One region of the Rhizobium sp. SG741 genome, then DNA from elsewhere that is predicted to be linked to it. Evidence: predicted binding sites of a transcription regulator. Region 1 holds the regulator's gene; each other region holds the start of a gene.
The links. The regulator HrcA, encoded in region 1, represses chaperone genes, less so after heat shock. The targets are predictions, from matches to a motif close to GTTAGCACTCNCNNNNNGNGAGTGCTAAC.
Positions count from the first base shown of each region.

Region 2: a site for HrcA is predicted at 1,532-1,560, ahead of groES (co-chaperone GroES). Genes of this name have one in related genera too.
Region 3: a site for HrcA is predicted at 2,468-2,496, ahead of groES (co-chaperone GroES). Genes of this name have one in related genera too.
Region 4: a site for HrcA is predicted at 1,879-1,907, ahead of groES (co-chaperone GroES). Genes of this name have one in related genera too.

Region 1 is NZ_JAAZQP010000003.1:270,752-275,656, forward strand. Features, by position in the region: gene rdgB (RdgB/HAM1 family non-canonical purine NTP pyrophosphatase) at 1-597, opposite strand, end outside; gene FHT29_RS09765 (VOC family protein) at 609-1,025, opposite strand; gene rph (ribonuclease PH) at 1,038-1,754, opposite strand; gene hrcA (heat-inducible transcriptional repressor HrcA) at 1,927-3,015, shown strand; gene FHT29_RS09780 (GFA family protein) at 3,019-3,453, opposite strand; gene grpE (nucleotide exchange factor GrpE) at 3,665-4,303, shown strand; gene ptsN (PTS IIA-like nitrogen regulatory protein PtsN) at 4,392-4,856, opposite strand.
Region 2 is NZ_JAAZQP010000011.1:38,346-43,250, forward strand. Features, by position in the region: gene FHT29_RS24770 (DUF982 domain-containing protein) at 91-390, opposite strand; gene FHT29_RS24775 (Hsp20 family protein) at 462-935, opposite strand; gene FHT29_RS24780 (usg protein) at 1,157-1,429, opposite strand; gene groES (co-chaperone GroES) at 1,709-2,023, shown strand; gene groL (chaperonin GroEL) at 2,075-3,703, shown strand; gene FHT29_RS24795 (hypothetical protein) at 3,758-4,018, shown strand; gene FHT29_RS24800 (histidine kinase dimerization/phosphoacceptor domain -containing protein) at 4,234-4,905, shown strand, end outside.
Region 3 is NZ_JAAZQP010000007.1:15,484-20,388, forward strand. Features, by position in the region: gene FHT29_RS18520 (hypothetical protein) at 89-280, opposite strand; gene groL (chaperonin GroEL) at 399-2,036, opposite strand; gene groES (co-chaperone GroES) at 2,113-2,409, opposite strand; gene FHT29_RS18535 (sulfurtransferase/chromate resistance protein) at 2,675-3,496, shown strand; gene chrA (chromate efflux transporter) at 3,493-4,905, shown strand, end outside.
Region 4 is NZ_JAAZQP010000012.1:40,071-44,975, reverse strand. Features, by position in the region: gene FHT29_RS34705 (HWE histidine kinase domain-containing protein) at 465-776, opposite strand; gene FHT29_RS34700 (PAS domain-containing protein) at 700-1,074, opposite strand; gene FHT29_RS26125 (hypothetical protein) at 1,117-1,407, opposite strand; gene FHT29_RS26120 (usg protein) at 1,504-1,776, opposite strand; gene groES (co-chaperone GroES) at 2,052-2,366, shown strand; gene groL (chaperonin GroEL) at 2,419-4,047, shown strand; gene FHT29_RS34695 (hypothetical protein) at 4,107-4,352, shown strand; gene FHT29_RS34690 (hypothetical protein) at 4,395-4,817, shown strand.

The sequences.
Region 1 (4,905 bases):
ATGCGACAGCGCCTGCGGATTGCCGGGCTTCCAGCCATGCTTCTCGTCGGCGCTCATCTCGCCGAAGGTCGTCTCATATCCCTCCGGCTGGAATATCGGATCATAGCCGAAGCCCTGGGTGCCGCGCGGCGGCCAGACGACGGCGCCTTCGACTTCGCCGCGGAAAAGTTCGGTATGTCCGTCCGGCCAGGCAAGGCAAAGCACGCTGACGAAACGAGCCGTACGGCGTTCAGGCGAGGTGGCGCCGGCTTTTTCCAGCGCGGTTTCGACCTTCTGCATCGCCATGGCGAAGTCGCGAGTGCCGTCAGCTGTTTCAGCCCAGTTGGCGGTATAGACCCCCGGATCGCCGCCGAGCGCATCGATCACCAGGCCGGAATCGTCGGACAGTGCCGGCAGGCCGGAAGCATGCGCCGAGGCCAGGGCCTTGATCGCGGCATTTTCCTCGAAGGTCGTGCCTGTTTCGTCCGGTTCGATGAAATTGAGGTCGGCGGCCGACTTGGCGGCAAAGCCGAAGGGGCCGATCAGATCCTCGATTTCGCGGATCTTGCCGGCATTGTGGCTGGCGACGACGATGGTCTTGGTATCGAGTTTGCGCATGTCTTGTCCCGTCATAAGCCCCAGATGCGGGGTTCGGCGCATTCCAGGCTGTTGCCGGCCGGATCGCGGAAATAGATCGAGCGGCCGCCGTTCGGCCAGTGAAAATCGGCTTCGATGGCAATGCCCGCAGCCTTCAGCTTCCGGGCCATTGCCTCGATGTCGTCGCCGCTGAGCCGAAAGCAGACATGACCATCGCCCGTCGTGCCATGCGGCGGCACGGGAAGGGAGCCCGGTTCCGGCGGCTTCATCGTCTCGGCCGGATTGAAGATCAACAGCACGCCCGGCCCGCAACGATAAAAGACATGGCGGTTACCACCACGTGCGATCTTCTCGAGCCCGAGAATGCCGCTATAAAAGGCCTCGATCGCATCGAGATCGTCCGCATAGAGAGCGGTTTCCAAGATGCCTTCGAGAGCCGCGTCCGCCATTGCAGGATATCCTCAGACGATCGCCTGCTTCTGCAGATCCACCAGTTCGGCAATGCCGTTCTTGGCAAGGCCCAGGAGCGTGGCGAATTCTTCTTCGCTGAAGGGCGTGCCCTCGGCCGTTCCCTGGATCTCGACGATCCCGCCTTTGCCGGTCATGACGAAGTTGGCGTCGGTTTCTGCCGAGGAATCCTCGAGATAATCGAGGTCGATCACCGGCTGGCTGGCGAAGATGCCGCAGGAGATCGCCGCGATGTGATCTTTCAGTACGCGGTCGACTTTGATCATGTTGCGGCTTTCCATCCACTTCATGCAATCGTAGAGCGCGATCCACCCACCGGTGATCGCCGCGGTCCGCGTGCCGCCATCGGCCTGGATGACGTCGCAGTCGACGGTGATCTGACGTTCGCCGAGCTCCTTCAGGTCGACGACGGCGCGCAGCGAGCGGCCGATGAGGCGCTGGATTTCCTGCGTGCGGCCGCCCTGCTTGCCGGCGGCAGCTTCGCGCTTCATGCGCTCGCCGGTCGCGCGCGGCAGCATGCCGTATTCAGCCGTGACCCAACCCTTGCCGCTGTTGCGCAGCCATGGCGGCGTCTTTTCTTCCAGGCTTGCCGTGCAGAGCACATGCGTATCGCCGAACTTGACCAGGCACGAGCCTTCCGCATGCTTGGAAAAATTGCGCTCGAACGACACCTTGCGCATCTGATCGGTTTTTCTGCCTGAAGGCCGCATTCCACTCTCCTGAAACTTCGATGACCGCTTCTACGACCCAGAGGAGGCTTTTGCAAAGGAAAAGCAGGCTTTAATGCCCCACTGCGGCGGTAACCGCATTTTTCCCTTTTGCGATTGCTAACTGAATGATTATATTTTCACTAAGGCTCAATGGAACGGATTTGGCAGCAAAATGGTATTTACGACATCGACGGTTTCGGATGTCATTGCTGCGCTTGACGAACGCTCCAAGGAAATCTTTCGCCGCATCGTCGAAGGCTATCTCGAAAACGGCGAGCCGCTCGGTTCGCGCAATCTTTCGCGCCTGCTGCCCATGTCCTTGTCGCCAGCTTCGGTGCGCAATGTCATGAGCGACTTGGAAGAGCTTGGTCTCATCTATTCGCCGCATATCAGCGCCGGCCGGCTGCCGACCCAGATCGGCCTGCGCTTCTTCGTCGACGCCTTCATGCAGGTCGGTGACCTCTCCGCCGAGGACCGCGCCAACATCGATCGGCAGGTGCGCGGGAGCAATCGCGACCAGCCGATGGAATCGGTCATGTCCGAGGCGAGCCGCATGCTGTCCGGCATTTCGCGCGGCGCCGGCCTGGTCATTACCGCGAAAAGCGATCCCGTGCTGAAGCATGTGGAATTCATCCGCCTGGAGCCGACCAAGGCGCTTGCGGTGCTTGTCGGCGATCATGACCAGGTCGAAAACCGCATCATCGAACTGCCGGCCGGCATCACCTCGTCGCAGCTGACGGAGGCCGCCAATTTCCTCAATGCTCATATGGCCGGCCAGACCCTTCCGGAATTCCGCCGGCGTGTGCAAAGTCTGAAGGATAGCGTCCGCCAGGAGTTGGACAGCCTGTCGCATGAGCTGGTCGAGCGCGGAATTGCGGTGCTGTCGGGTGACGACGCCGAAGGCAAGCCGACGCAACTCATCGTGCGTGGCCACGCCAATCTGCTGGCCGACGTCGGCGGCGCCGAGGATCTGGACCGGCTGCGTCTGCTATTCGATGACCTTGAAAAGAAGGACAGTCTCATCGAGATCCTCAACCTTGCGGAAAGCGGACCGGGGGTGCGTATCTTCATCGGTTCGGAAAACAAGCTCTTTTCGCTGTCCGGCTCATCGCTCATCGTCGCTCCCTACCGCGACGATGACGATCGCATCGTCGGAGCAGTCGGCGTCATCGGTCCGACGCGGCTGAACTACGCACGCATCGTACCCATGGTGGATTATACGGCACAGCTGATTTCGAGGCTGTCGCGGCCAGGGATCTGACGCCTAGTCGGGAAGCAGCGTTCCCGATCCGCCCATTTCCGCCGGAAAATCCTTCTGCTTCGGCAGTCCATCTTTCATGTGCAGCACCGTCGTCTCGTAATTGGCGTGAAATGCCGGTTGAAAGTCGAGACCGGGAAGGACAGCGGCGTAAACATCGGTTACGCCCCATGGGGGATGCTCCGTCAGCAGATGGCCCCCGCAGACCGTGCACCACTTGCGCACGCTCGTTTCGGTCTTCTGGTAGCTGCCGATGCGATCTGCACCCTTGGTAATGTGGACGGCTTCGGGCGGCCAGAGCGAGAAGGCATTGACCGGTCCCGCCGACCATTCCCGGCAGGAATCGCAGTGGCAATAGCCCATCGCGATAGGCTCGCCGTCGACGGTGACCTCGACTGCACCGCAGAAACATTTGCCGGAAAGGGATTTGCCGCTGGACATTGATCTCACCCGCCGTGTTGAGATACGCTTAACTATATCACCGGAGAGAAGGCCTGGATAGCCGAGTCGCAACCAGCGTCTCTGATCCGCCGGTATCTTGCCACCGTCGTAATGCCACGAATTGGCTGATCTTCTCGACAAAGCCTTGATTTTTTCCGGCTAAACCTCGATATCGGGCACATCCAAAAGACAAAGCAATTCGGAGACCGTCATGACCGACGAAACAACGAAAACCGGACCTGACGCCGCGGCGGCCGACACATCAGCGGATTTCGCTCAAGACGCAGCGGAAACCATTGATGCGACCGAGCCGTCTCAGCCGGACCCGGTCGAGCTGCTGAAGGCCGAAAACGGCGAACTGCGTGACCGCTACCTTCGCCTCGCCGCCGAGATGGACAATCTTCGCCGCCGCACCGAGCGTGATGTGAAGGATGCGAAGTCCTATTCCGTGGCGAGCTTCGCCCGCGACATGCTTGCAGTGGCGGACAATCTGCGCCGCACGCTGGACGCCATTCCGGCCGAAGCGCGCGCCGGCGCCGATGCCGGCCTGCAGACGCTGATCGACGGCGTCGAGATGACCGAGCGTTCCATGCTCTCGGCACTGGAGCGCCATGGCGTGCGCCAGATCGAACCGATCGGGCAGAAGTTCGACCCCAATTTCCATCAGGCGATGTTCGAGGTGCCGAATTCAGAGGTGCCGAACAATACGGTCGTGCAGGTCGTGCAGGCCGGCTTCGTCATCGGCGAGCGCGTTCTGCGCCCGGCCATGGTCGGCGTCGCCAAGGGCGGCCCCAAGATCGTCGAGAACGCAGAGGGCGCCAACAGCCCGCTGGACGAAAAAGACGCCTGATCTTCACGCGATAAAAAAATAAGAGCCGGATGATCCACAATCATCCGGCTCTTATTTTTGCCTTGATCCGATGTGATCCAAGTCACCGTTAAGCGGCGTTGGATGCCTGTTCCTCGTTGAGGAATGCATAGATCGCCGAAGCGGATTCGGTGGCGCGCAGCTTGGCGACCAGGTCCTGGTCTCGCAAAACGCGGGCGATGCGTGAGAGTGCCTTGAGATGATCGGCGCCTGCGCCTTCCGGCGCGAGCAGCAGGAAGACGAGGTCGACGGGCTGGTCGTCCAGCGCCTCAAAATCGACCGGTGCTTCGAGGCGCGCGAAAATGCCTGCGATGGATTTGATGCTGGCAAGCTTGCCATGCGGGATGGCGATGCCGTTGCCGACGCCGGTGGAGCCCAGGCGCTCGCGCTGCAGCACCACGTCGAAAATCTCTCGTTCGGGAAGTCCGGTCAGTTTGGAGGCTTTGGCTGCCAGCTCCTGAAGCAGTTGTTTTTTGGAATTTGCCCTCAAGGCGGGGATGATCGCATCTTGGTGTAGCAAATCTGCCAATGCCATTCTCTTTATCCTTCGTGTCGCCGAGAACCGATAACGGGGGAGCGGCGGT
Region 2 (4,905 bases), on a different contig from region 1:
ACTTGACGTTCGCGACATCAGAACAGCCAGACCAATCGCCACGGCATCGCTGACGGCTTGTTTCAAGATATTCTCCTTCATCGACGCCTCTCAACGCACGTGCGGATCTCTGTCCCGCCGCAGCCGGGACGCGACGATGACATCGCCGTCGGGCGCCAGGAGATCGTGTTTCTCGGCGAAGGCGGCAAATAGGCCGCGCACGGTCTCAGCTTCAATTTCACCTCGTAGTGCCGCATCGCAGGCCTTGAGCGCGATTGAATGCGCGGGGTCTCTAGAAGAGGCCGGCCATTCCATGAGATGTCGATAAGCTTCCGTCACCGAACGAATCTCGGCCGGAAAGCCGAGGCCGACAAGAATAGAAACGGGCTCTTGGAACATATCGGGTTTCATCATGCTCTCCTTCCCAACCCAGATGTTGATGGGCGCCGTCATGACGGCGCCCTTGCTCAACAGAATGCGGATTAAGCTGCCTTCTGCGCGTCGATCTGTGCGGGTGCAGTCGATGTCGAAGCGGGCGCGGCTTCAATGGAGATTCTCCGCGGCTTGAGCGCCTCCGGGATCTCGCGAACAAGGTTGATCGAAAGCAGACCGTTCTTCAGATCGGCTCCGCTCACGCTAACATGGTCGGCAAGCTCAAACCGGTGTTCAAACGGCCGGCCGTCGATGCCGCGATGCAGGTAGCCCTCACCAGGGGTCTCCTCCTTCTTGCCCGTCACGGTTAGAAGGTTGGACTGGAAGGTGATGTCGAGATCGTCTTGAGCAAAGCCCGCCACCGCGATCGTAATTCGGTAACTGTCGTCTCCGGTCTTGATGATGTCATAGGGTGGCCAATCGCTGATCGAACGACCGCGTTGGGCATTTTCCAGAAGATCGAAGACCCGATCGAAGCCGACGCTCGAGCGGAACAGGGGTGCATAGTTATAAGTCGTTGCCATAGCCATATCCTCCTTGAAGCAACATGGATACGGAAGCGCCGAAAGACAGCGCTCCCAGCATGACCAGCCCTTTTCTCAGCGGCTGGCGGCAATCGATTTGGTTTTTCGGATTTTTGAGTTCAAGAGCCTCGTCTGAAAATTTTTTCTTGCTTGTATATTCCTTGGCGACTGAGCTCTTTGGGCCTCCATAACGTCCGGATTTGGATGGAGACCCTCGAGCCTCAATGCAGCTTGAACTCGCCTTCAACGCGGCGCCATTCGCTGGGTCCGATCAGACGCTGATGGGTGTAGCGCACTGAATGCAGCGGCCCGTCAAGGTTCGCCTGCCAGTAGTTGAGGAACTTCTGCATCTCAGGGAAATCGGGAGCCAAATCATAGTCCTGCCAGACATAAGTCTGAAGGACGGATTCGAAATCGGGAATGCGGTAGAGGATATGCGCGGTGGTAAGGCCATAACCGTTGAGCTGACGCTCCAGATCCGATGAAAATCGCATGCTTCATCTCCGTTTCGTAACAATCTGAAGGTGGCGTAAATTTTTGCATCCATCAATGATTTTTTGAACGCTCGAGGCCAGGTTGTTGTTCCTTTCCAGTGTGTTAGCAGCCATTCCTGAAGAGTGCTAATTTTTTTATTTTGACCTCTTGAAATCGAAAATCCGACAAACCAGATCATTTCGCGCAAGACGCTCGATCGAGGTTTTGCGCCCGCCCGGACTGGTCATCCGGTCCGGCCGGGGAACAACGTCATCATTGTTTGTCCATTGGAGGAAAACATGTCGTTCCGACCGCTTCATGATCGCATTCTCGTCCGCCGGGTTGAATCCGAAGAGAAAACCAAAGGCGGCATCATCATTCCCGATACCGCCAAGGAAAAACCGCAGGAAGGCGAGGTCATCGCTGTCGGCCCCGGTGCGCGCAATGATGCCGGCCAGTTGCAGGCACTCGACGTCAAGGCCGGCGATCGCATCCTGTTCGGCAAATGGTCGGGCACAGAGATCAAGATCAACGGCGAAGACCTTCTGATCATGAAAGAAAGCGATGTCATGGGCGTCATCGAGGCCCAGGCAACGCAGAAGCAGGCCGCTTAAGGCGCTTCCAATCACCAGTCGAACTTGCTGCCTATTAAAGGAGTGAACAGAATGGCTGCGAAAGACGTAAAATTCAACACCGATGCCCGTGACCGCATGCTGCGGGGGGTCGATGTACTCGCCAACGCCGTCAAGGTGACGCTCGGTCCCAAAGGCCGAAACGTGGTTATCGACAAGTCCTTCGGCGCACCGCGTATTACCAAGGACGGCGTCACTGTCGCCAAGGAAATCGAGCTCGAAGACAAGTTCGAGAACATGGGCGCACAGATGCTGCGCGAAGTCGCGTCAAAGACCAACGACATTGCCGGCGACGGCACCACGACCGCAACAGTTCTTGCCCAGGCGATCGTCAGGGAAGGCGCCAAGGCGGTGGCGTCGGGCATGAACCCGATGGACCTGAAACGCGGTATCGATGTGGCTGTCGACGCAGTCGTCAAGGAACTGAAGACCAACGCCCGCAAGATTTCCAACAATTCCGAGATTGCCCAGGTCGGCACCATCTCGGCCAATGGCGACGAGGAGATCGGCCGCTATCTCGCGGAAGCGATGGAAAAGGTCGGCAACGAAGGCGTCATCACGGTTGAAGAAGCCAAGACCGCCGAAACCGAACTCGAAGTCGTCGAAGGCATGCAGTTCGACCGTGGCTATCTATCGCCCTACTTCGTCACCAACCAGGACAGGATGCGGGTCGAGTTTGAGGATCCCTATATCCTGATCCACGAGAAGAAGCTCTCGAACCTCCAGTCCATGCTGCCGGTGCTCGAGGCCGTGGTCCAGTCCGGCAAGCCGCTCCTCATCATCGCTGAAGACGTCGAAGGCGAAGCTCTTGCAACGCTCGTCGTCAACAAGCTGCGTGGCGGCCTGAAGATCGCTGCCGTCAAGGCTCCTGGTTTCGGCGATCGCCGCAAGGCCATGCTTGAAGACATCGCCATCCTCACGGGCGGTACTGTCATCTCCGAAGATCTTGGCATCAAGCTGGAGAACGTGACGCTGACCATGCTTGGCCGAGCCAAAAAGGTAGCGATCGAGAAGGAGAATACGACGATCATAGATGGCGTCGGCTCCGAGGCCGAGATCGACGACCGCGTTGCGCAGATCCGCGCGCAGATCGAGGAAACCACCTCCGATTACGACCGCGAGAAATTGCAGGAACGCCTTGCCAAGCTCGCCGGCGGTGTCGCCGTCATCCGTGTCGGCGGCTCGACGGAAGTCGAGGTCAAGGAAAAGAAGGATCGTGTCGACGACGCGTTGCATGCCACCCGAGCGGCCGTCGAGGAAGGTATTCTACCCGGCGGCGGCGTGGCGCTGCTGCGGGCCGTCAAGGCACTCGACAATCTCGGTACGGCCAACCAGGATCAGCGTGTCGGCGTCGAGATCGTTCGCCGCGCAATCGAAGCGCCGGTGCGCCAGATTGCCGAAAACGCCGGCGCCGAAGGCTCGGTGATCGTCGGCAAGCTGCGCGAGAAGACGGAATTCTCCTACGGCTGGAACGCCCAGACGGGTGAATACGGGGATCTCTACGCCCAGGGTGTCATCGATCCTGCCAAGGTCGTGCGCACGGCGCTTCAGGATGCGGCATCTGTCGCCGGCCTCCTCGTAACAACGGAAGCCATGATCGCCGAAAAGCCTAAGAAGGAAGCCGCTCCGGCGATCCCCGCCGGTGCCGGCATGGACTTCTAAGAGTGATACGCTTAGCCCGCCCCATCAAGGGGCGGGCCACTTTCGGAGGGGAAGATGAATTCAACGCAACTGTTGTCGCGGGAGGATGCCCGGCTTTGCGCAGGCGTCGTAAGGGAGGTTTCCAGTGCGAGGGGTATCTCGAAAGATCCAGTCGCCGTCGGCAAGCTGACAATGGCGGTTGCCAGGCTTTATAACAGTGGTCTCCATAGCCGAGAGGAACTTCTGTCGGCTGCGATGCAGATGGCTGATCTCCAGTCCAGCGCAGCAACAAATGTTGGAAGCAAGGTGCACGACGTTCAACATTCCGGCAAGTAGACCCAGTCCCATCGAATATCTTTGTGGTCGATTTCCCGGCAGGAGGCGAACCAGTCGCGATTGGCTTAAGATCCTGCTACGGCAATAAAGTGTGATGCCGATCGGAAGCGGATGTGCTAGCGTGCTTTAGAGCGTCATTCCAAGGTTTGCATTGAGGGCGCTCCTGCCGAGTGATGATTCGCTACGCGAGTTTTCGGCCCATGAGGGCCATTTTCATGTCCAAAGAACCGATTGCCCATTTCGAGGCAGCGAGTACGCTTGCCGTCGTGGTTTCATCAAACGAGCCGTTGCTGTTCCTGTCTGCAGACCAGAAGGTCATTGCGGCGAGCACATCGTTCTGCCGAACCTTCGAGATCGATCCTGCGACAATTCCCGGAAGAGCGCTGAGCGAACTTGGAAACGGCGAATGGGCCATGCCCAAGCTCACTTCTCTTCTGAAGGCGACGGCAGCCGGAAGTGCGATGATTGAGGCCTACGAAATTGACCTTATGCGGCCAAACCAGAAGACACGCCAACTGGTCGTCAATGCGCAAATCCTTGACGACGGCAACAAGGACCATATCCGGCTGCTGGTGGCCCTCTCCGACGTGACCGACGCGCGCGCCCAAGCAAAACTGAAAGATGACCTCGTCCGGGACAAAGCCATCCTGATACAGGAAGTTCAGCATCGCGTCGCAAATAGCCTTCAGATCATTGCGAGCGTCCTTATGCAGAGTGCACGTCGGGTGCAGTCGGAGGAAGCGCGCGGACATCTTCACAACGCCCATCATCGAGTGATGTCGATTGCGGCGGTTCAGCGACAACTCTCGACATCGAGCGGCGGCAATGTCGAACTTCGTAGCTATTTCACCCAGCTTTGCGAGAGCCTCGGCGCATCGATGATTGCT
Region 3 (4,905 bases), on a different contig from region 1:
ATGTCGCGCCTTCAGGAAAAGCAGAGCCGCATCTCCGCTGATTCCGTCTTTCGCCATGCTTTTCGGGTTGTCGATCCCGTCTATGAAGTCATTTCAAGTAATAAATCCGGACGCCATCATTCCATGATGTCATGATTGTACGCAGGCGCTGATTAATCGTGCCGAAAATAAGTAAAATTTGTGTGCATTGCAGCTTACCCTCTAAAATCGCTGCGCTGGGATTTATAGGGACTTTTTTGAAAACGGCAATGGGGCAGTTTGCGTAAATTTGCATGGCCATGAAACTTGCCGAACTTGCATCGAGACTGTTTCGGCACAAATGAAAAGGGCGACCCGAGGGCCGCCCTTCGTCAATTCCGGATGCCGGATTGAACAGTCATAATAAGGCTAAAGCCCTATCACATCATGTCCATTCCACCCATGCCGCCCATGCCGCCAGGCATAGCCGGAGCGTCCTTCTTCGGCAGTTCGGCGATCATGGCTTCGGTGGTGATCAGCAGCGAAGCAACAGAAGCTGCGTTCTGCAGAGCCGTGCGGACAACCTTGACCGGGTCGACGATGCCCATGGCGATCATGTCGCCATATTCAGATGTCTGAGCGTTGTAGCCGTAGTTGTCTTCGTTCTTGTCGAGAACCTTGCCGACAACGATCGAAGCTTCGTCACCAGCGTTTTCAGCGATCTGGCGAACCAACGCCTGCAGCGCACGACGAATGATGTTGACGCCGGCTTCCTGATCCTGGTTCTCACCCTTGGCGGTGATCTTCGTGGAGGAACGCAGGAGAGCGATACCACCGCCCGGTACGATGCCTTCCTGAACAGCAGCGCGCGTCGCGTTGAGAGCGTCGTCGATGCGGTCCTTCTTTTCCTTCACTTCAACTTCCGTCGAGCCGCCAACGCGGATCACGGCAACGCCGCCAGCGAGCTTGGCAAGACGTTCCTGCAGCTTTTCGCGGTCGTAATCGGAAGAGGTTTCTTCGATCTGAGCCTTGATCTGGGCAACGCGGCCTTCGATGTCGGACTTCTGGCCGGCGCCGTCGACGATCGTGGTGTTTTCCTTGGAGATCGAAACCTTCTTGGAACGGCCGAGCATGTCGAGGGTGACCGACTCGAGCTTGATGCCGAGGTCTTCGGAGATGACAGTGCCGCCCGTGAGGATGGCGATGTCTTCAAGCATGGCCTTGCGGCGATCGCCGAAGCCAGGAGCCTTGACGGCAGCGATCTTCAGACCGCCACGCAGCTTGTTGACGACGAGCGTTGCAAGAGCTTCGCCTTCGACGTCTTCAGCGATGATGAGGAGCGGCTTGCCGGTCTGAACGACGGCTTCGAGAACCGGGAGCATGGCCTGCAGGTTCGAGAGCTTCTTCTCGTGCAGCAGGATGAACGCGTCTTCGAGATCGGCGATCATCTTTTCCGGGTTGGTCACGAAGTAGGGGCTGAGGTAGCCACGGTCGAACTGCATGCCTTCGACGACTTCGAGTTCGGTTTCGGCGGTCTTGGCTTCTTCAACCGTGATGACGCCTTCGTTGCCGACCTTCTGCATGGCTTCAGCAATATCGAGACCGATCTGCTTTTCGCCGTTTGCCGAGATCGTGCCGACCTGTGCGACTTCTTCCGACGTGTTGATCTTCTTGGCCTTGGCCTGGAGATCCTTGACGACTTCTGAAACGGCGAGATCGATACCGCGCTTCAGGTCCATCGGGTTCATGCCGGCTGCAACTGCCTTGGCGCCTTCGCGAACGATGGCCTGGGCGAGAACGGTTGCAGTCGTCGTGCCGTCGCCTGCGATGTCGTTGGTCTTCGAAGCAACTTCGCGGACCATCTGGGCGCCCATGTTTTCGAACTTGTCTTCGAGTTCGATTTCCTTGGCGACCGTGACGCCGTCCTTGGTGATGCGCGGAGCGCCGAAGGACTTGTCGATAACGACGTTACGACCCTTCGGGCCGAGCGTTACCTTGACTGCGTCGGCGAGAATATCGACGCCACGAAGCATCTTTTCGCGGGCGCTGCGGCCGAATTTTACTTCTTTAGCTGCCATGTCTAAAAACTCCTGAATTCGCATTGTCCGGGTTTATGGCCCGTCAGCTGTATCGGAAAAGGGGAAACCGGCTGGATCAGCCGATGATGCCCATGATGTCGGCTTCCTTCATGATGAGAAGGTCTTCGCCGTCAAGCTTGACTTCGGTGCCCGACCACTTGCCGAACAGGATGCGGTCGCCGGCCTTGACGTCGAGCGGGACGATCTTGCCGGAGTCATCGCGAACGCCGGAGCCGACGGCGACGATTTCGCCTTCCTGCGGCTTTTCCTTGGCGGTATCGGGAATGATGATACCACCCTTGGTCTTTGCTTCGGACTCGACGCGACGAACGACGACGCGGTCATGAAGGGGGCGGAAATTGGTGCTTGCCATTGTCTAATCCCTCGATCAAATGACATTCACGGATCAGCGGGGGATCCGTATGGGCTGCGTTAGCACTCAGCATTGGCGAGTGCTAGCGACGGTGATTTAGGGGTGGCTAGCAAACGAGTCAAGAACGTGCCCGTGAATTTTTTCAAACCGCTCTTCATTGACTTGCTGCCGGTTTTGCCGGAAAATCCTGGGCATGGGGTTTGCGGATACCCCACGAGGCGTCATGCCGGAGTTTCGCGTCCATCTCTTTTGGAAGGGACGTAACATGACTTCGTTCAGCGCCATCACCCCCGAAAAGCTTCTTCGTCTGCTGGGTACGCCGAAAGCGCCCGCGATACTCGACGTTCGCAGCGCCGAGGATTTCGACGCCGATCCCTGTCTGGTGCCGGCCTCGCGCCGCCGGGATTACAAGGATGTTCAGGCTTGGGCCGCCGAATTTCGCAACCGGAATGTCGTTTGCCTCTGTCAGCACGGCGGCAAGCTCAGCGAAGGCGTCGCCGCCTGGCTGCGGCTGGCTGGTGCCGCGGCGGAAATCCTCGATGGCGGTCTCGACGCCTGGCGGGCGGCAGGATTGCCGTTGATCCCGGATTCGATCCTGCCCGATGCCAACGCGTCCGGTGCAACTGTGTGGGTAACCCGCGCCCGGCCGAAGATCGATCGTATCGCATGTCCCTGGCTGATCCGCCGCTTCGTTGATCCCGGCGCTTCGTTTCTCTTCGTGACGGCTCAGGAAGTTGACGGCGTCGCCGAACGCTTCGGCGCGACACCCTTCGATGTGGAGGGGGTATTCTGGAGCCACCGCGAGGAGGAATGCACTTTCGATACCATGGTAAAAGAATTCCAGCTCGACCTCCCGGCACTTCACCATCTTTCCCGCATCATCAGGGGCGCCGATACCAACCGGCTCGATCTTGAACCGCAGGCGGCTGGCTTGCTTGCCGTTTCGCTCGGCCTGTCGCGCATGTTTACTGACGATATCGAACAGTTGGATGCAGGCATGTTGTGTTATGACGCGCTTTATCGCTGGTCGCGAGACGCGACCCAGGAAAAGCATGATTGGGTATCGCATGGAGCAAGAAGATCGTGAGCGAAACCGTTTTGGCTGACGATCTGGCTGCGAGCCCGTCCCTCAGCGAAGCCACACGCGTGTGGGCGCGCATCGGCGCCTTGAGCTTTGGCGGCCCGGCCGGGCAGATCGCCCTCATGCATCGCCTGATCGTCGACGAGGGGCGTTGGGTCGATGAGGAGCGCTTCCTGCACGCCTTGAGCTACTGCATGCTCTTGCCAGGCCCGGAGGCACAGCAGCTTGCGACTTACATCGGCTGGCTTCTGCATGGTTGGCGCGGCGGTTTGATTGCCGGTCTGCTGTTCATCCTGCCGGGCTTTGTCGTCATTCTGGCGCTTTCGGCTTTCTACGCCATTTTCCATGACACCAGCCTGCTTGCCATGATCTTCTTCGGCATCAAGGCGGGCGTGCTGGCGATCGTGTTGCAGGCGCTGATGCGGCTGAGCGGCCGTGCCCTCAAGAGCCGCTTCCATGTGGCGATGGCGATTGCCAGCTTCGTCCTTCTCTTCATCTTCGATCTGCCCTTTCCCATGGTCGTGCTGCTGGCCGGCCTTACCGGATATGGGCGGGTCCTCTATCGAGCCTGGCGTGACGAACAGTGGCGACCACGATTGCCGCGCCTGCCGGCGCCAACCAGCCGCTTCGGATGGCTCGGAGGCGCTCAAGCGAAGGCGTCCGTCCTGACGATCCTGCTTTGGGTATTGATCTGGCAGGCGCCACTGTTGTTGGTGCATGCTCTCCACGGTCCACAGGATGTCGTCTCCGAGGCGCTCAGCGGTGAAACAAGCGTATTCGGCGCCATTTTCTCCTTTTTCTCACGCATGGCGATCGTCACCTTCGGCGGCGCCTATGCTGTTCTGGCTTATGTCGCGCAGACGGCGGTACAGCATTATGCCTGGCTGAAGCCGGGCGAAATGCTGGATGGTCTCGCACTTGCCGAGACGACTCCTGGGCCCCTCGTATTGGTTTTGTGCTTCGTCGGCTTCATGGCGGGATTTCGCAATCCCTTCGGCTTCGATCCTCTGTTTGGCGGCTTTCTCGGAGCGAGCCTCGCGGCCTGGGCGACATTTGCGCCGAGCTTCCTCTTCATCTTCGCCGGTGCGCCTTACATCGAAAAATTGCGCGGCCATGCGGGTCTTTCGGGCGCGCTTGCCGCCATCACGGCGGCCATCGTCGGCGTTATGACCAACCTTTCGGTTTGGTTCGGGCTGCATGTGCTGTTTGCGAATGTCGATCGGCTGGTGCTGTTCAGTCACCCCGTCAGGATTGACGGCGGCGATTTCGCCAATGTACCGATCGCTGGTATCGCGTGGCCGAATTGGGGCACCCTTGATATTTCGGCGCTGTTGCTCTTCGTCCTCGCGGCCGTCCTGGTTTTCCGTCAGCGCGCCGGTGTTGCCACCGTGCTCGGCGTTTCCGCCGTGGCGGGT
Region 4 (4,905 bases), on a different contig from region 1:
ATGATCGAAGCTAACTGAGGCAAGAAATGAAAGTTCCATCGTCCCCCGCCGCAGCGCGTTTTGACTGTGTCCTGCAGGGGTTCAGCCGGTAGACTACCAACTTACGACTGCCGGGAGTGGCAACCGGCCAAAAATTCTCGAATTCAGGGATTCACAGATCTGAAGCCAAAGCGTACCAAGAAGCGCTCCTTGAGCTCGCGGTGGACCTGGGGCGACGGCCGATGCGCGAGGCACCGGTCGTCGCCACTCAGCCGGATCGTCTGCTGATCATGCATCTATATCCAGCACCGCGTCGATGTCGCAGACGACCCCGGCGGGGTTGTAACTGATTGTCGACCGGCCGTTCAGCTCGGCGGCAAGAAGCCTCTCAACCAGACGCGATCCGAAACCCTTTCGTTGGGGGCTTCACTGCGGGACCACCGTGTTCTGCCCACCTGAAATGTAGCCTTGCTTTCGTGCTCTCATCACCGTCGCCAAGCCGCCAGGAGATCGAGATCTTGCGTTGAGCAACCGACAATGCCGTACTTTGCAGCATTCGTCGCGAGCTCGTGGATAGCCAAAGAAAACGAGACGACTGCCTTCTGCGGCAGAAGCACAGGGATGCCTTCGATCTCGAAACATTCTGCGGGATAGGGCTCCAGGACTTGCCTGACCAGCGCTGAAAGATCGGCGCGCTGCCAGTCTCGATGTGTAAGGAGATCATGCGCCTTCGCCATAGAGGTCAGCCGTTCCCGGAAGGCGTCTACTTCGTCCTGCCCCGTCCCCTCCCGCCCCAGGGTCTGTTTCGAGATTGCGATGACGGTGGCAAAGACGTTCTTCACGCGATGATTGAGCTCGCCAGTCAATACCGTAAAGCTTCTCGGCGGGGGCATTCCAGCTGGTAATCGTCAAGTCGAGATCGATGCCAAGGATCGCGTCATTCGAGGACTCGATGATGGCAGCCAGGTGGCGTTCAGCCTCCTGCGCATTCTTGCTTGCCGAGATGTCGATGGCAATGAACCCAACTTGTCGGATCCGGCCATCCTCACCCCGGAGCGCCGAAACCGATATCGCCGTCACAACATTGGTCTTCATTCGGGATTGAGACGGCATCAGAAGCCTAGCGGTTTCACACCTCTAGTGGCCTGCGTGGCTCACCATACGATAAGGATGCACGGCCTTGAACTGCGAGATCATGGCGGTTGCTTGCTGCAACACGCGCTCGGCTTTACGCTCGTCGTCACGCGCCAGTTCGTCAGCATTGATGAAGATCGCCTGTGCCATATTGGCGGAAAGCGCGGCAAAATGGCGGTTGCCTTCGACATATGCCTCGCGTGCAGCTGCCTCCAGGACATGCGCGATATCGGCAAAGACCACTTCGCGCTCCTCGATGCTGAGGTCTTCGATGATTTTGATCTTCTCTTCCATTCTCGATCTCACTCCGGATAGACGTGGAAAGTGACCGGACTGATCAAGCCCCGATCGCCGGGTGAGCTAGGAAGCGGAAATTTCCGTTTCAAGAGCTTAGTTCAGCTTGAACTCGCCCTCAACACGTCGCCATTCGTTCGGTCCGATCAGACGCTGGTGTGTATAGCGGACGGAGTGCAGCGGTCCGTCGAGGCTGTCGCGCCAGAAGTCCAGGAACTTGCGCATTTCGGGAAAATCAGGAGCGAGATCGTAGTCTTGCCAAACGTAGGTTTGCAGGACGGATTCAAAATCGGGAATGCGGTAGAGGATGTGCGCGGTGGTGAGACCGTAGCCGTTGAGTTGACGCTCCAGATCCGACGAGAATTGCATGCTTCATCTCCGTTTCATGACACTGCGAAGGTGACGTAAAATCATCCATCTATCAACGGTATTCTTAAACCATCAAAGGCGTTTATTGTTCCTTTCCAGCATGTTAGCAGCCAACGACATCGAGTGCTAATTTTTTCTCCTGCCCCCTTGAAATCAAAAAATCCCGAAAATAAATTTTCCCCGCGAACGCTCGAGTGAGGTTCGCCCCCGTCCGGATTGGTCACCCGGTCCGGTAGGGGATTTTGCGTCATCTTTTTTGTCCAATGGAGGAAAACATGTCGTTCCGACCGCTTCATGATCGCATTCTTGTCCGCCGGGTCGAATCCGAAGAAAAGACCAAGGGCGGGATCATCATCCCTGACACTGCCAAGGAAAAGCCACAGGAAGGCGAAGTTGTCGCCGCTGGCCCTGGTGCACGCAACGAGGCTGGCCAGATCCAGGCGCTCGACGTCAAGGCTGGCGACCGCATTCTGTTCGGCAAATGGTCCGGCACCGAAATCAAGATCAACGGCGAAGATCTGCTGATCATGAAGGAAAGCGACGTCCTGGGCATTATAGAAGCTCAGGCCGAGCAGAAGCGGGCCGCGTAATCACGCATTACCGCCCATCAGTCAAAAAGCTGCCTATTGAAGGAGTGAACAAATGGCTGCGAAAGAAGTCAAATTCAACACCGATGCACGCGAACGCATGCTGCGTGGGGTCGATGTCCTTGCCAACGCCGTGAAGGTCACGCTTGGCCCAAAAGGCCGCAACGTTGTCATCGACAAGTCCTACGGCGCGCCGCGCATTACCAAGGACGGTGTTTCGGTCGCCAAGGAAATTGAACTAGAAGACAAGTTCGAGAACATGGGCGCCCAGATGCTGCGCGAGGTGGCATCGAAGACCAACGATCTCGCCGGCGACGGTACCACCACCGCAACTGTCCTCGCCCAGGCGATCGTCAAGGAAGGCGCCAAGGCCGTCGCCTCCGGTCTGAACCCGATGGACCTTAAGCGCGGCATCGATATTGCCGTCGACGCTGTCGTTAAGGAACTGAAGACCAACGCCCGCAAGATCACCAGCAATTCCGAAATCGCCCAGGTCGGCACCATCTCGGCCAACGGCGACGAAGAGATCGGTAAATATCTAGCAGAGGCGATGGAAAAGGTCGGCAACGAAGGCGTCATCACCGTCGAGGAAGCCAAGACCGCCGAGACCGAGCTCGAAGTTGTCGAAGGCATGCAATTCGACCGCGGTTACCTCTCGCCGTACTTCGTAACCAATCAGGACAAGATGCGCGTCGAGTTCGAGGACCCCTATATCCTCATCCACGAGAAAAAGCTGTCGAACCTTCAGTCCTTGCTGCCGGTCCTCGAAGCCGTCGTGCAGTCCTCCAAACCGCTGCTGATTATCGCGGAAGACGTCGAGGGCGAAGCTCTTGCTACGCTCGTCGTCAACAAACTGCGCGGTGGTCTGAAGATTGCTGCCGTCAAGGCGCCGGGGTTCGGCGATCGCCGCAAGGCGATGCTCGAAGATATCGCCATCCTGACCGGCGGCACCGTCATCTCCGAAGACCTGGGCATCAAGCTGGAGAACGTCACATTGAACATGCTCGGCCGCGCCAAGAAGGTGGCGATCGAGAAGGAAAACACCACGATCATCGACGGCGTTGGTTCCAAGGCAGAGATCGACGGCCGCGTGGCGCAGATCCGGGCGCAGATCGAGGAGACCACTTCCGACTATGACCGCGAGAAGCTGCAGGAGCGTCTCGCAAAGCTCGCTGGTGGTGTCGCCGTCATTCGTGTCGGTGGCTCGACCGAAGTCGAGGTCAAGGAGAAGAAGGATCGCGTCGACGACGCCCTTCATGCGACCCGCGCTGCCGTCGAGGAAGGCATCCTGCCGGGTGGTGGTGTTGCGTTGTTGCGGGCCGTCAAGGCACTCGACAATCTTGCAACCGCCAACCAGGATCAGAAGGTTGGCATCGAGATTGTCCGCCGCGCCATCGAAGCCCCGGTGCGCCAGATCGCCGAAAACGCTGGCGCGGAAGGCTCCGTGATTGTCGGCAAGCTCCGCGAGAAAACCGACTTCTCCTTCGGATGGAATGCGCAGACCGGCGAATATGGTGATCTCTATGCTCAGGGCGTCATCGATCCAGCCAAGGTCGTGCGGACCGCACTCCAGGATGCTGCTTCGGTCGCCGGTCTGCTGGTGACCACGGAAGCGATGATCGCCGAGAAGCCCAAGAAGGACGCCTCACCTGCACTGCCCGCTGGCGCCGGCATGGACTTCTAAGAGGTAATGGCTGGGGCTCGCCCGTCGACGCGGGCGAGCTCCGATAAGGAGGTGAAAGAATGGTTCATGCAATAACAAAACCTTTGCCAACTCCCTTCGACAGCCGTGATCTCGCCGTCTGCCAGAGGGTTTTCGATGAAATCCGGTCGGGCGCTGGGATTGCGAAGGAGTCCGAGGAAGCGGAGCGCATGGCGGCCATAACGATAGAATTGTACAGGCAAGGTGTTCGCGAGCCGCGCCATCTCAGAACAATGGTCGAGTCCGCGCGAGGTCTGTTCGGGCGCCAGGGAATTTTACAAAGCTGAGCCAAACAACAACGTCAATTTGGCATCACATGGGGTCAAGCTATGAGAAAGGAAAGCTTCGAAAATTCAACACCAGTGAACGCGGCAGCAGCAATCAGCGCTGCTCATCTGCTGCATCCGGGCAGGCATTTTGCTCATCCGCGCGACGTTCTTGCGGCCGACGAAATCGGCAGGGACGAGAAACGCGCCATTCTTGCGTCCTGGGCATCCGACATCTTCGCCATCGAATCCATTCCGGCCCTTCGCCTTTATCCAGGTACGGATAAGGCCGTCTCCTATGACGAGATCATCGAAGCGCTGAAGACGTTGGACCGGTCTGATATGCTGCCCGGAAAGCAGGACGCATCCCGTAATCAAGACAATCAAAGATGCCGCCGTCGCCGAGTTCAATCACGTCGGTTTGGCGGCCTTGGTCTGTGCAGCTATCGGAAAGGAGGACGCCACCGACAACCATTCGAGATATAGAAATCCAATCTGACGTGCCGCGTGCCTCTTTGAGGACGCGGATCTGGTTTTTGCCGACGACTCTTTGCTCAATAGAGGAGGTTTTGCC